2 linked regions of the Methylobacterium currus genome follow. The protein of the gene in region 1 binds, or shares a complex with, the protein of each later gene. Links are inferred from orthologs where the notes say so. Each region holds a gene or a part of one and is shown on either strand. Other genes may lie near its edges.

Region 1 (8,987 bases):
TTCGATCGTCTCGATGCGGAGCGGCCGGCTCTCGGCATAGGGCCGCCCGACCGGGGCGTGGTGCAGGATGGCGGCGCGGACGCGTAGGGACACGATGGATCCTCCCGGCGGGGCGTCTCCCGGCCCCGGCGGGAGCAGGCTGGCAGCGGCACTGCTGCCGGTCAACCGGCCGCGGGCGCAGGATCAGGCCGCGTCACGCTCAGGCCGCATCCTCAGGCGGCGTCGTGCGCGCCGGCCTGCCAGAACGGGCGGCCGGCCTCGGCGAGCGCCTCCGCGCGGCTGAGGCCGACATCGGCCAGGGTCTCGTCGGTCATGAAGGGCAAGTCGCGCGCGAGGCCGCGGCGGGCGCTCCATCGCCGGAACCAGCCGCGCAGGATCGCCAGGCCGGCCAGGCGCGGTTCGTGCACGTGGCTCACGGTCACGACCCGCGGAGCGCCGGCGATGCGGTGCATCGGGAACGGGATGACGGTGGCGGCCACGGCAGGTCTCCTTCTGGATCGGGCCAGGCAGAGCTACCCGGAGCGGGGACCGCCGTATATTGAGTTCTTCACCCCGTTTCGTGCGCGAAACTCACAGGTCTCCGCCATGCGCAATCTGCCGCCGCTCTCGTCCCTGCGCGCCTTCGAGGCGGCGGCGCGCCTCGGCTCGGTGACGAAGGCGGCCAACGAGCTCGGGCGCACCCACGGGGCGGTGTCGCGCCAGGTGCGGGCGCTGCAGGATCAGGCCGGCACCGCCCTGTTCGAGAAGGCCGGCACGGGCCTGCGGCTCACCCCCGCCGGCGAGGCCTTCCGGGCCGTGGTGGCGGGGGTGCTCGACGATCTGGAGCGGGGCTACCTTCGCCTGCGCGATGCCGGGCGCGGCGCCAACGTCCACCTCGCCTGCGGGGCGACCTTCGCGATGCGCTGGCTGGTGCCGCGGCTGTCGGGCTTCTACCGCGAGCGGCCGACGGTGCAGGTGCGCCTCTCGATGACCTCGGCCCGGGAGACCCGCGACGACGGCGCAGACCTGGTGCTGACCTGGGACCGGCTCGCCCATCCGATCCGCGACGAGACCCGGGCGATCCGCCTCGGCGACGTGGCCTTCGGGGCGGTCTGCGCGCCCGATTACTTGGTCCGGGTCGAGAACCGGCGGATCGCCGCCGAGACCCGGATCGTCCACGAATACACGCCGCATTCCTGGCCGGCCTGGGAGGCGGCGACGGGGATGCGGGTCGCGGCCGAGCGGGACATCGCCTTCCCGCATAACGGCCTGTGCATCGAGGCCGCCCTGTCGGGCCTCGGCGTCGCGCTGGTGGAGCAGGTGCTGGTGCGCGACGACCTGGCGGCGGGCCGCCTCGTCGCCCCCTGCGGCCTGCACCGCTTCGCCGACGGCTTCGCCGCCGTGCCGGCGGCGGACCGTCCGCTCTCGCCGGCCGCGTCGGCCTTCGTCGACTGGCTGCGGCGGATGCTGGCCGCGGAGGCGTGAGCCGGCGATCCCGTCACGCCCCGCGGTCCCGGCGCATCGCCGGTGCCAGCAGGGTCCGACCCCATCACCGGCGGGTGCATCTCGGGCGGCTCGCGCCGAACTGCCCCAACGCAGAGGCGCCGCGAGACCGCTCGAATCGTACGCAGACCAAGTATCCACCCGCGTTGCGCGAAAGACACGGCAACGGATACACCTTCGCAACAGAGGCTAGATTGCCCAATTTTTGAGCAAACGCACAACAAAAGGTTTTGCCACGTTGCCGCCACACTGCCAGCTTGGCCGCAGTTGGCCCCGGCCGGATCTGGCCCCACAGATCCGGCTCCACATGGACTCCCCGACCGTGGCAATGCGCTTCACCCTCAGCAGCCTGACCGTCGCCCTGCTGTCGTCCGGCTCCGCTCTCGCCGCCGACCTGGCCGCCCCGGCCCCTGCCCCGGTGGCCGTTGTCGAGCACTGCAAGGCGACCCTGTCGCTGCCGGCCTATGGCGGCGTCATCAAGCCGAACCCGAACCCGTCCTGCTTCACCCTCGGCGGCTTCGGCGACATCTATGTCGGCGGCGCGATCACCGGCTACGCCTATACCCAGACCAACCCCTTCCCGTTCTCAGCCGCGCCGCTGCCGAGCGACCGGGCGGCCCGGGTCGACTTCACCAACATCCAGGGCTGGATCCAGAAGGCCGACGGCCCGTTCCAATTCTACGTCCAGGCCGGCGCCTACGCGATCCCGGCCCTCGGCTTCCTCAACTACAGCGCCCTCGACCAGACCGACCTGCTGTTCACGCCGCTGCCGGTCGCCTTCGGCAAGTACGTGTTCAACGACAACTGGTCGATCCAGGGCGGCCGGATGCCGACCCTGATCGGCACCGAGGCGCCGTTCACCTTCCAGAACCTGAACATCTCCCGTGGCCTCCTGTTCAACCAGGAGAACATCATCAACCACGGCGTGCAGGTGAACTACAGCGACGGCCCGTGGTCGGCCTCGGTCGCCGGCACCGACGGATTCTTCTCCGGCAACATCAGCTGGCTCACCGGCGCCGTCACCTACAAGCTCGACGACAACAACACCTTCGGCATCAACGGCGGCGTCAACCTCGACCGCACCGACGTGCTGTCGCGCAGCCTGCGCTACTCCTACGCGACGCCGCTCTTCCAGCAGAATAGCGGGATCCTGTCGATCAACTACACCTATTCGAACGGGCCGTGGACGATCACGCCCTACTTCCAGTACACGAACGTCGCGCGCGACTTCAAGATCGGCATCGCCGAGGGCGCCTCGACCTATGGCGGAGCGGTCCTGGCGAGCTACGCCTTCACCGACAACTTCGCGCTCGCCGGCCGCGTCGAGTACATCGCCCAGACCGGCGACCGGTTCGCCGGCGGCACCAGCCTGCTCTACGGCGCGGGCAGCTCGGCCCTGTCCTTCACCGTCACGCCGACCTTCACCTTTGACCGCTACTTCGTCCGCGGCGAGTATTCGCGGGTTCAGCTCTACGACATCACCCGCGGCGACCTGGTCTTCGGCACGCTCGGCACCGGCTTCGGCCGCACCGGCAACCGCACCTCGCAGGACCGCTACATGATCGAGGGCGGCATCACCTTCTAAGCCGCTCCCCCGATCACCGACCGTCCCCCCGCGCCCGCCCGGCTTCCCGCCGGGCGGGCGTCCGTCGTTTTGGTGGCATCACGAAAGTCGGATTGAAGGACGAGCGAGGCTTTCGTGCGGGACAGGCGGAGCTGGGCCTGCAAGACGGCGGCGGGGCGGAAGAGCGATCCGCGCAAAGACGGGCAAAGGCCCTACGGACGAAGCCGGTCGTTCGCACCGCCGGCCATGACCCGGGGCGTCACCGCACCCCCGACGTCTCTTCCGACAAGACCGGCACCGGCCTGCCGGCGAAGGTCCACAGGCGATGGCCGAGGAAATTCCAGAACACCACGACGCCGGTCGCCAGCAGCTGGGCCGGCAGGTAGGGCAGGCCGAACCCGCGGGTGAGCCCCGCCATGATCAGCCAGGTCAGCCCGAAGCCGATGGCCGCCACGACGCCGAAGCGCCAGGTCGCCTCGGCATGGGGCCGGGCGCTCGCATAGGTCAGGCGGCGGTTGAGCCCGTAGGAGACCACCGCGCCGGCGAGGTAGCCGGCGAGCGCCGCCGGCACCGGATCGGCGCGGCCGGTCTCGACCAGGGCGGCGAGCAGGGCGTAATGCACGGCGAGCGCCGCGAGGCTCACACCGACATAAGAGAGGAATTGCCGCGCAAGAGCCGCCAGCGCGTCGGCATCCCACAGCTTCGCTCTCGGTTCGCTCGCCACGGCGTCACTCGACCACGCACAGGAATCATCGGGGCGGCCGGCGCCGCCCCGCTTCCTGTCTAGCGCCGGGCACTGAACCGAAGATGACCCGAAAGCGGCGGATCCGGGGTCATCCTTGCAGGCGAGCCGCCACCTTTCGGCTGAGCCAGCGCGGCATCAGGCGGGCGCCGATCACCGCGGCCCGGTTGGCCGCTCCGGGGATCACCACCGCACGGCCGGCGAGATGGCCGGCGACCGCCGCCTCGGCCACCGCGTCCGGCGCCATCACGTTGCCGGTGAAGCGCTTGGCGCCGCCGACATCGGCCCGCTCCGAAAACTCCGTCGCGGTGGCGCCGGGACAGACGGCCGTGACGGTCACGCCGTGCGGCCGCGCCTCCTCGTAGAGGGCCTCCGACAGCGACAGGAGGTAGGCCTTGCTGGCATAGTAGGCCGCCATGTTGGGACCCGGCAGGTAGGCGACCACAGAGGCGACGTTGAGGATGCCGCCGGAGCGCCGGGCGATCAGGCCGGGCAGCACCAGGCGGCTGAGCACGGTCGGCGCCGTGACATTCACCGCCACCATCTCGGTCTGGTCCTGCGCCGGCAGGGCGCTGAGGCGGCCGCGCAGGCCGAAGCCCGCATTGTTGACGAGGGTGTGGAGAGGAATGCCCCGCGCCGCGACCGCCGCGATCAGGCCCTCGGCGGCGCCCGGTGCCGCGAGGTCGGCCGGGATCACCGCGACCGGGACGGGCAGGTCCGCCGCCAGCGCCTCCAGGCGGTCCACCCGCCGGGCGCTCAGCACCAGCGGTCGCCCGCGCCGGGCGAAGGCCCGGGCGATCTCGGCGCCGATTCCGCTCGACGCGCCGGTGACCAGCGTCCAGCGCGCATCTCCCCTCCTGTCCCCGTTCTCGGCCACACCCTTCCCCTGATCTGTACGCCTATGCTAAGGGCGCCCAACGCAATCCCCGCCGCTCCCGTACGTTCCGCTCCCGCCTCGACGCCCGCCAGGGCCTCGCGACGCCGGATCCGAGGAACGAGGCAGCGCGCCGCACGAGTCTGAAGCGTCCGATGCCCAAGCGCACCGATCTCTCCTCCATCCTCATCATCGGCGCGGGCCCGATCGTCATCGGGCAGGCATGCGAGTTCGATTATTCCGGCACGCAGGCCTGCAAGGCCCTGCGTGAGGAAGGCTACCGGATCATCCTGGTCAACTCGAATCCGGCGACGATCATGACCGATCCGGATCTCGCCGACGCCACCTATGTCGAGCCGATCACGCCGGAGATCGTCGCCCGCATCATCGAGAAGGAGCGGCCCGACGCCCTCCTGCCGACCATGGGCGGGCAGACCGCGCTGAACTGCGCCCTCTCGCTCAAGCGCATGGGCGTGCTGGAAAAATTCGGCGTGCAGATGATCGGCGCCACCGCGGAGGCGATCGACAAGGCGGAGGATCGCAGCCTCTTCCGCGACGCGATGACCAAGATCGGGCTCGAGACCCCGAAATCGGCGCTGGCCAACGCCTCGGCGGCCAAGAAGGCCGACCGGGAGAAGTACCTCGCCGAGGTGGCCCGCATCGAGGCGGCCGAGAGCGACCCGCAGTCCCGCAAGGCGGCGCTCGCCGCCTTCGAGAAGAAGTGGGCCTCCGGCGAGAACGACCGGCGCAAGCGCTACGGCGAGCACGCGATCGGCCAGGCGCTGGTGGCTTTGGCCGAGGTCGGCCTGCCGGCGATCATCCGGCCGTCCTTCACGATGGGCGGCACCGGCGGAGGCATCGCCTATAACCGGGAGGAGTTCCTCGACATCGTCGAACGCGGCATCGACGCCTCGCCGACCAACGAGGTGCTGATCGAGGAATCGGTGCTGGGCTGGAAGGAGTACGAGATGGAGGTCGTCCGCGATCGTGCGGACAACTGCATCATCGTCTGCTCGATCGAGAACCTCGACCCGATGGGGGTGCATACCGGCGACTCGATCACGGTGGCGCCGGCGCTGACGCTGACCGACAAGGAATACCAGCGCATGCGCGACGCCTCGCTCGCGGTCCTGCGCGAGATCGGCGTCGAGACCGGCGGCTCGAACGTGCAGTTCGCCGTCGATCCGGCCACCGGCCGGATGATCGTGATCGAGATGAACCCGCGCGTGTCGCGCTCCTCGGCGCTCGCCTCGAAGGCGACCGGCTTCCCGATCGCCAAGGTCGCGGCCAAGCTCGCCGTCGGCTACACCCTCGACGAGATCGCCAACGACATCACGGGCGGTGCCACCCCGGCCTCGTTCGAGCCGACGATCGACTACGTCGTCACCAAGATCCCGCGCTTCGCCTTCGAGAAGTTCCCGGGCGCCGAGCCGACGCTGACCACCGCCATGAAGTCGGTCGGCGAGGCGATGGCGATCGGCCGCACCTTCTCCGAGTCGCTCCAGAAGGCCCTGCGCTCGCTGGAGACCGGCCTCACCGGCCTCGACGAGATCGAGATCGAGGGCCTCGGCAAGGGCGACGACCGCAACGCCATCAAGGCGGCGATCGGCACCCCGACCCCCGACCGGCTGCTCAAGGTGGCGCAGGCTTTGCGCCTCGGCGTCAGCCACGAGGAGGTCCACGCCTCCTGCAAGATCGACCCGTGGTTCCTGGAGCAGCTCCAGGGCATCATCGATCTCGAGACGAAGGTGAAGCGCTTCGGCCTGCCGAAGACCGAAGGCGCCTTCCGCCAGCTCAAGGCGGCGGGTTTTTCCGATGCGCGCCTCGCCGTGCTCGCCGGCACGGACGAGGGTGCGGTGCGCGACGCCCGCCGGTCGCTCCGCGTGCGGCCGGTCTTCAAGCGGATCGACACCTGCGCGGCCGAGTTCAAGTCGCCGACGGCCTATATGTACTCGACCTACGTCGCCCCCTTCGCGGGCGCGATGGCCGACGAGGCGCTGCCCTCGGACAAGAAGAAGGTGATCATCCTCGGCGGCGGCCCGAACCGGATCGGCCAGGGCATCGAGTTCGACTATTGCTGCTGCCACGCCTGCTTCGCGCTCTCGGATGCGGGTTACGAGACCATCATGGTCAACTGCAATCCGGAGACGGTCTCGACCGACTACGACACCTCGGACCGGCTCTATTTCGAGCCGCTGACCGCCGAGGACGTGCTGGAGATCATCGAGACCGAGCGGCAGGCCGGCACGCTCCACGGCGTCATCGTGCAGTTCGGCGGCCAGACCCCGCTGAAGCTCGCCCGCGCCCTCGAGGAGGCCGGGGTGCCGATCCTCGGCACCTCGCCGGACGCGATCGACCTCGCCGAGGACCGCGACCGCTTCAAGCGCCTGCTCGACAAGCTGCACCTGAAGCAGCCGAAGAACGGCATCGCCTATTCGGTGGAGCAGAGCCGGCTCATCGCCGCCGATCTCGGCCTGCCCTTCGTGGTGCGCCCCTCCTACGTGCTCGGCGGGCGCGCGATGGCGATCATCCACGACGAGACCCAGTTCGCCGACTACCTGCTCGACACCCTGCCGAGCCTGATCCCGTCGGACGTGAAGGCCCGTTACCCCAACGACAAGACCGGCCAGATCAACACCGTCCTGGGCAAGAACCCGCTCCTGTTCGACCGCTACCTGTCGGACGCGATCGAGGTCGACGTCGACGCGGTCTCGGACGGGAAGGATGTCTTCATCGCCGGCATCATGGAGCACATCGAGGAGGCGGGCATCCACTCGGGGGACTCGGCCTGCTCGCTGCCGCCGCGCTCGCTCTCAGCCGAAACCATCGCCGAGCTGGAGCGCCAGACCCGCGGCCTCGCGCTCGCGCTCGAGGTCGGCGGCCTGATGAACGTGCAATACGCGATCAAGGACGGGATGATCTACGTCCTGGAGGTGAACCCGCGGGCGTCGCGCACGGTGCCGTTCGTCGCCAAGGTGATCGGCGAGCCGATCGCCAAGATCGCCGCCCGGGTCATGGCCGGCGAGCCCCTCGCCTCCTTCGGCCTCAAGCCCAAGACCCTGCCGCACATCGCCGTCAAGGAAGCGGTCTTCCCCTTCGCCCGCTTCCCCGGGGTCGACGTGCTGCTCGGGCCGGAGATGCGCTCGACCGGCGAGGTGATCGGCCTCGACCGCGGCTTCGGCGTCGCCTTCGCCAAGAGCCAGCTCGGCTCCGGCACCCAGGTGCCGAAGGCCGGCACGGTCTTCGTCTCGGTGCGCGACGGCGACAAGGCGCGCATCCTGCCATCGATCAAGCTGCTCGCCGAACTCGGCTTCACGGTGCTCGCCACCACCGGCACGCAGCGCTACCTCGTCGAGAACGGCGTGGCTTGCGCCCGCATCAACAAGGTGCTGGAGGGCCGGCCGCACGTGGTCGACGCGATCAAGAACGGCGAGATCCACCTGGTGTTCAACACCACCGAGGGGGCGGGCGCGCTGTCCGACTCCCGGTCCCTGCGCCGGGCCGCCCTCTTGCATAAAGTGCCGTACTACACCACTCTCGCGGGAGCGATGGCGGCCGCAGAGGGAATCAAGGCCTATCTCGGGGGCGATCTCGAGGTCCGGGCCCTGCAGGAATATTTCGCGGCGTGAAGACGTAGGACCGCGGAGACATCTCTTCTCATCCCCACGCGCCCGCGCGGGACAATCGGAAACAGGCCCGGTCGGGGAGGCTCACCCTCCCGCCGGGCCGATTATTTGTGACGCGAGACGACGACGATGGACAAGGTTCCGATCACGGTACGGGGATTCGCGGCTCTGGAGGCGGAGCTGAAGCGCCGCCAGCAGGAGGAGCGTCCGCGGATCATCCAGGCGATCGCGGAGGCCCGCGCGCTCGGCGACCTGTCGGAGAATGCCGAGTACCACGCCGCCAAGGAGGCACAGTCGCACAACGAGGGCCGGGTGCTGGAGCTGGAGAGCCTGATCTCCCGCGCCGAGGTCATCGACGTGTCGAAGCTCTCGGGGACGAAGGTCAAGTTCGGCGCCACCGTCAAGCTGATCGACGAGGACACCGAGGAGGAGAAGACCTACCAGATCGTCGGCGAGCCCGAGGCCGACGTGCATGCCGGCCGGGTCTCGATCACCTCGCCCATCGCCCGCGCCCTGATCGGCAAGGCCGTCGGCGACACCGTCGAGGTCGTCACCCCGGGCGGCGGCAAGTCCTACGAAATCGTCGGCATCCAGTTCGGCGCTTAGGCGCCGACGATCGTTCGGCGCCTGAGCGGAGGATCGCCCGGCGCCCGGCCCGCGAAGCGTTGCCGTGACGGCGGCCTGAGGCTATCCCGGCCC
Region 2 (5,671 bases), 1.4 Mb from region 1 along the record:
AGGCTCCCCTTGGATGACGCAGAGATAACGACGAACCTCTTTAATCCTTACCTAACGATGGAACAGACGTCCTTCTGCGAAATTCTGTTGAACCTCACGCCCGATGCCGGCTCGCGCGGCCCGGGAGAGACGGGGCGGGAACCGGCGCGGCCGATGCGCCGCGCCGTCGGGACAGCGGGGATCGACCTCCGCCGTCCAGACGCGCCGGCGCCCGCGACGAGGCGTCGGGCGCGGCGTCCTTGCACGACACCGGTACGGCCGGGCCCGGCGCCGGTCGCGGCCGTCAGGCCAGCATTCCCTTCACCAGGCCGCTCGCCTTGGCGAAGTCCATCCGGCCGGCATACTTGCCCTTCAGGGCGGCGATGACCTTGCCCATGTCCTTCGGCGAGGCGGCACCGGTCTCCGCGATGGCGGCCTGGATCGCCGCGCGGGTCTCATCCTCGTCCATCTGCTGGGGCAGGAACTGCGCGATGATCGCGGCTTCCGCCCGCTCCCCTTCGGCGAGTTCGGGGCGGCCGCCCTGGTCGTAGACCGTCGCCGATTCGTTGCGCTGCTTGATCATCTTCTGGAGCAGCGAAAAGATCTCCTCCTCGCCCAGGGGCTCCTTGCCTAGGCCGCGGGCCTCGATGTCCTTGTCCTTGAGGGCGGCCTGGATCAGCCGGACGGTGGCGAGCTTCGCCTTGTCGCCGGCCTTCATGGCTTCCTTCATCTCGGCGGTGAGGCGCTGGCGCAGCATGCCGGTCTCCTGGTGTTGTCGTGTGATGCAAGGCACTTGAAAGGTGAGGCACTTGAGGGGATACCGGAGCATCCCCAGATTGACCGGGCCGCCGCCGGCCCCGTAAACAGCCGGCCGCGCCCGTCGGCCGTGCCCGGCCGCGACATAAGCGAGTTCACGATCATGCTGCAAGACGACGCGGCCGCCCCCGCGCAACCCGAAGGCTGGGCCGAGCCCGTCGCGACCGCCCTCCTGGTGCTCGCCGACGGCACGGTTCTGGAGGGTTTCGGCATCGGCGCCACCGGCGAGGCCGCCGGCGAGGTCTGCTTCAACACCGCGATGACCGGTTACCAGGAGATCCTGACCGATCCGTCCTATGCCGGGCAGATCGTCACCTTCACCTTCCCGCATATCGGCAATGTCGGCACCAACGACGAGGACCTCGAGAGCCTCGACGATGCCCCGGCCTCCGGCGTGCGCGGCGCGGTGATCGCCTCGGCCGTCACGAATCCCTCCAACTGGCGCTCCTCGCGCCACCTCGACGGCTGGCTGAAGGCCCGCGGCATCGTCGGCATCACCGGGGTCGACACCCGCGCGCTGACGGCCCTCATCCGCGACCGCGGCATGCCGAACGCGATCCTGGCCAACGACCCGGACGGGCGCTTCGACCGCGAGGCGCTGAAGGCGAAGGCCGCCGCGCTCCCGCCGATGGAAGGCCTCGACCTCGTGCCGCCGGTGACGAGCAAGGCCTCCACGACCTGGGGGCAGACCGTGTGGCAGCACCCCGCCGGCTACGGCAGCCGCGCGCCGGGCGAGGGCCTCAAGGTCGTGGCGATCGATTACGGCGTGAAGCGCAACATCCTGCGCCTCCTGGCGAAGGCGGGCTGCGACGTCACGGTCGTGCCGGCCACCGCGAGCGCCGAGGAGGTGCTGGCGCTCAAGCCCGACGGCGTCTTCCTGTCGAACGGCCCCGGCGACCCGGCGGCGACCGGCGAATACGCCGTGCCGGTGATCCGCGCCCTCCTCGACAAGAAGGTCCCGACCTTCGGCATCTGCCTCGGCCACCAGCTGATGGGCCTCGCGCTCGGGGGCCGCACGGTGAAGATGAGCCAGGGCCATCACGGCGCCAACCACCCGGTGAAGGACCGCACCACCGGCAAGGTCGAGATCGTCTCGATGAACCACGGCTTCGCGGTCGATCCGAACAGCCTGCCGGAGAACGCCGTCGAGACCCACGTCTCGCTGTTCGACGGGTCGAATTGCGGCCTGTCCCTGACAGACCGCCCGGCCTTCTCGGTGCAGCACCACCCGGAAGCCTCGCCGGGCCCGCAGGACAGCCACTACCTGTTCGACCGCTTCGTCAGCCTCATGCGCGAGACGAAAGGCAGCAACGCGTAACTCTGAAAAAGGTTGCGGCCGGATCCGGCCGCAGCCACAAAAAACCCGAACTCGCGGCCGATTCTTCGGCCGTCTACCGCCCTGGAGCGACGACGATGAACGATCGTCGCGGGGCCGCGAATTCGGGGCTTGCCCAGTGACCGACCACGCCGCGACCGACAGCTTCTCGCGCCTGCACCGCACCTTCACGACCCATCTCGGCATCGCCGTGGGGCTGGCCTGGGTGACCACCCTGGCGGCCGCGACCCAGGCGCCGTGGGTGCGCAACATCCGCGCGCTGATCGACCCGATGGCGAGCCGCGTCGAGAGCACCTGGTCGTTCCTGTTCGCGATGCCGGTGGTACTGACCCTCGCCTGGCTCGGCGCCCTCTACGGCCGCGAGACCCTGCGCGAGCTGCGCGCCCTGCCGAACGACGCCGCCGAGTTCGCGCTGGCCGCCGTCGTCGCCTTCGCGGTCTTCTATCTCTCGATCGACCGGGCGGTCTCGGTCCTGCTGATCGGCGGCTGAGCGCGCCCGGGGTGGTTGCCTCCTGGCGCGAGTTCTGGGACCGCGACACCCCGATCTACGTCAATGCGCGCCACAAGGCCCGGCACTATGCCGGGCTGGCCGACGAGATCGCCGCCCTGGTTCCGCACCCGGACGCGGTCGTCCTCGACCACGGCAGCGGCGAGGCCCTGTCTGCCGCCCGGGTCGCTCTGGCTTGCGGCCGGCTCCTCCTCTGCGACGCCTCGCCGCGCCAGCGCGACGCCCTTCGCCGGCGCTTCTCCGACAATCCCAAGATCGCCGTCCTGTCGCCCGAGGAGGTCGCCGCGCTGCCGCCGGCCGGCCTCGACCTCGTGGTGGCGAACTCCCTGGCGCAGTACCTCACCGCCGCGGAGCTCGACGCCTGCCTGCTGACCTGGCGCCGCCTCTTGAAGCCCGGCGGCCGCCTGGTCCTCGCCGACGTCATTCCACCCCATCTCGGCGCTCTGTCGGACGCCGCCGCGCTCCTCGCCTTCGCCCGGCGCGAGGGTTTTCTGCTGGCGGCGGTGATCGGCCTCGCCCGCACCCTCGTGTCGGATTACCGGAGCTTGCGCCGGCGCCTCGGGCTCACGCGCTCCGGCGAGGCCGCGATGCTGGCCCGGCTCGCGGCTGCCGGCTTCGCGGCGGAGCGGATGCCGCAGAATCTCGGGCACAATCAGGGGCGGATGGCGTTCGTGGGGCGGGCGTGACGTCGAACGGCGGCTCGCATCGCCGTGAGCGGATGCTGCCAGCGCACGGTCAGCCTGCCCGCCAGCGGCGCCGCGTTCGGAACACCCGGTACTCCCGCACGACATCGAAGAGCCCGAACACGGCCCCACCGACCGAGAGGATGGAGAGGGCGGGCAGCCCGCGACACCAGACACCGATGCTCGCCGTACCCATCCCGGTCGCGAGGGCGAACGCTCCCGCGACGGCGTGACGCCGCGCGTCGTCGGAGATGTCCGGGTTCCAGATCCAGTGCCGGACCGACACACGAAAGCTCTCCTCGCCGGTCTTCGGGATTTTGGGACGAATGACTTTGTCCAGTTTCACCCAGTGCCACCCTGCCACCAGGAGAAGGGCACCCGAGATGAGCCACACGACGACCCGCATTGATCGCCTCCCCCGATCCGGCGCAGCGGTGCGCCGCACCGGTTAAGCGCCCGAGAACGAATCCGCCGCATATCTCATCGTCCTGGCGCAGCAGGTGACGCGAGGCAAGTCCGGTCGACCTCGGATCTCGGACAGCCTGCGTCGAAGGCGCTCCGTCAGGCCGCCGACCGGGCGATATTTCGCCGCGCAGCCTTGCCGGCGCCGCACCTCCGCCGAGGTGAGTCGCACAAGGAACCCATACGGAGAACCGGGATGACGCTGTCGCGTCGCTCCCTCCTGGCCGGCGCCGCCGTGCTCGCCGCTTCCACCCGTACCCGCGCCGCGAGCGATGCCGACGTCGCGGTGATCGGGGCTGGCGCCGCCGGCCTCGCCGCGGCTTCGGCGATCCGGCGGAGCGGCCACAGCGTCGTGGTGCTGGAGGCCCGCGGGCGCGTCGGCGGGCGGGCCTTCACCGAGACGGCGCTCGGGCCGGGGCGCAGCTTCGATGCCGGCGGGCAATACGTGCACTGGGCCGAGCGCAACCCGTGGCGGGAGATCGCGCAAGCGGCGCGCGTGCGCACCACCGACGACGCCACCAGCCCCTGGCCGGTCCTGGTGAACGATGGCGTCCGGGCGAGCGAGGCCGAGCGGCGCCAGCGCCGGTCGGGGTTCGGCCGGGTCAGCGCCCTCCTCGACCACCCGGCCGGTCCGGACCGCTCGGTGGCGCAGGCCGTGGCGGGCGAGGACGAGGCGGCACGGGCCGCCGCCACCGGGCTCACCCGCCTCACCCTCGGCGAGGAGCCGGACCGGGTCTCCTGCGCCGATTACGACCAGCTCTGGTCCGGCGACGACATCTGGGTCGACGGCTACGGCGCCCTCGTGGCCTCCCACTACGCCGACCTGCCGGTGCGGCTGGACACGCCCGTGACGGGCCTCGACTGGAGCGGCCCGGGCGTCGCCGTGGAGACGCCCCGCGGACGCTTACGGGCCGCCTGCGCCATCGTGACGGTGCCGGTCGGCGTGCTGGCGTCGGGCTCCTTGCGCTTCACCCCGGACCTGCCGGCGGCGACCGCGCAAGCCGTGGCGGGACTGACGATGGGCGCCTACACCAAGATCGGGCTGGCCCTCGACCTCGCCCGGCTACGCGCCCAGGACCTGCGCGACGCCGTGATCCTGCGCGGCGGCACGCCCGGCCTCACCGCCTATCTGGAGATGCAGCCGTTCGGGAAGCCCCTGGCGGTGCTCCATTGCGGCGGCGACGGCGCCCGGGCCCTGTGCGAGGCCGGCGAGAGGGCGGCCTTGGCCGCGGCGACCGACCATCTGGTGAGCGTCTTCGGCGCCGACATCCGCGCCGCCGTCACGGCGGGCCGGCTCGCCGCCTGGTGGACCGACCCGTTCTCCCGCGGCAGCTACTCCCTGGCGCGGCCCGGCCACCTCGCCGCCCGGGAAGCCCTGCGGGTGCCGGTGGCCGAGCGGATCTACCTCGCCGGCGAGGCAGCAGGGGGCGGGGCGGCGATGACGGTGGGCGGGGCGACGCTCGACGGGGAGCGGGCGGCACGGGACGTGCTCAAGCGGCTGGGGTCGTGACAATCAGTGCAGCGTCAGCCGAGGCCCGTCCGCCGGCCGGCGCTCCCAGGCCTGGACCAGGTTGCCGGCGACGCCGCCGTCGCACAGGCGGCTGCTGAGATCGCAGAAGACGCGCTCGGACACCGCGAAGTCGGTGGCCATCTGGACGTCGTCCGCCTCCTCCTCGGTCGAGGCGGTGAAGCGGTCGAAGGCGGCGGACATCTCCGCGAAGGCGAAGGCCACCGGCATGGTGCGGAAGACCGTGGCGCCCTCCGCGTCGAGATCGCCGGTATCGAGGTCGCGCATCCGCACGACGTAGCCGTCGGCATGCTCGACGATCTCGTATTGCCAGTGCCGGCCCTCGCAGGCTGCCAGGATCATCATGCCCTCCGTCTCGC

The links. The genes of interacting proteins can lie anywhere in the genome.
Region 2: the proteins of carB (region 1) and carA are in contact, whole or in part, in a solved structure (PDB 1KEE), measured with the Escherichia coli proteins. The link is inferred for Methylobacterium currus from one-to-one orthologs.

What each region holds. Positions count from the first base shown.
Region 1 is NZ_CP028843.1:5,164,479-5,173,465, forward strand. The notes cover bases 4,480-8,491. They hold carB (carbamoyl-phosphate synthase large subunit), read left to right. Parts: upstream 4,480-4,817; coding sequence 4,818-8,291; downstream 8,292-8,491. Other genes in these bases: DA075_RS23880 (SDR family NAD(P)-dependent oxidoreductase), read right to left, coding at 4,480-4,665; greA (transcription elongation factor GreA), read left to right, coding at 8,418-8,491. Also shown: DA075_RS23855 (zinc-dependent alcohol dehydrogenase family protein), read right to left, coding at 1-93; DA075_RS23860 (DUF1127 domain-containing protein), read right to left, coding at 213-479; DA075_RS23865 (LysR substrate-binding domain-containing protein), read left to right, coding at 586-1,464; DA075_RS23870 (porin), read left to right, coding at 1,790-3,067; DA075_RS23875 (GtrA family protein), read right to left, coding at 3,306-3,770; more of DA075_RS23880, read right to left, coding at 3,880-4,479; more of greA, read left to right, coding at 8,492-8,894. UniProt on the Escherichia coli protein: Large subunit of the glutamine-dependent carbamoyl phosphate synthetase (CPSase).
Region 2 is NZ_CP028843.1:6,527,879-6,533,549, forward strand. The notes cover bases 19-3,005. They hold carA (glutamine-hydrolyzing carbamoyl-phosphate synthase small subunit), read left to right. Parts: upstream 19-898; coding sequence 899-2,113; downstream 2,114-3,005. Other genes in these bases: DA075_RS29990 (GatB/YqeY domain-containing protein), read right to left, coding at 284-736; DA075_RS30000 (hypothetical protein), read left to right, coding at 2,250-2,621; DA075_RS30005 (class I SAM-dependent methyltransferase), read left to right, coding at 2,633-3,005. In the rest of the region: more of DA075_RS30005, read left to right, coding at 3,006-3,325; DA075_RS30010 (hypothetical protein), read right to left, coding at 3,375-3,728; DA075_RS30015 (flavin monoamine oxidase family protein), read left to right, coding at 3,981-5,294; DA075_RS30020 (hypothetical protein), read right to left, coding at 5,298-5,657. UniProt on the Escherichia coli protein: Small subunit of the glutamine-dependent carbamoyl phosphate synthetase (CPSase).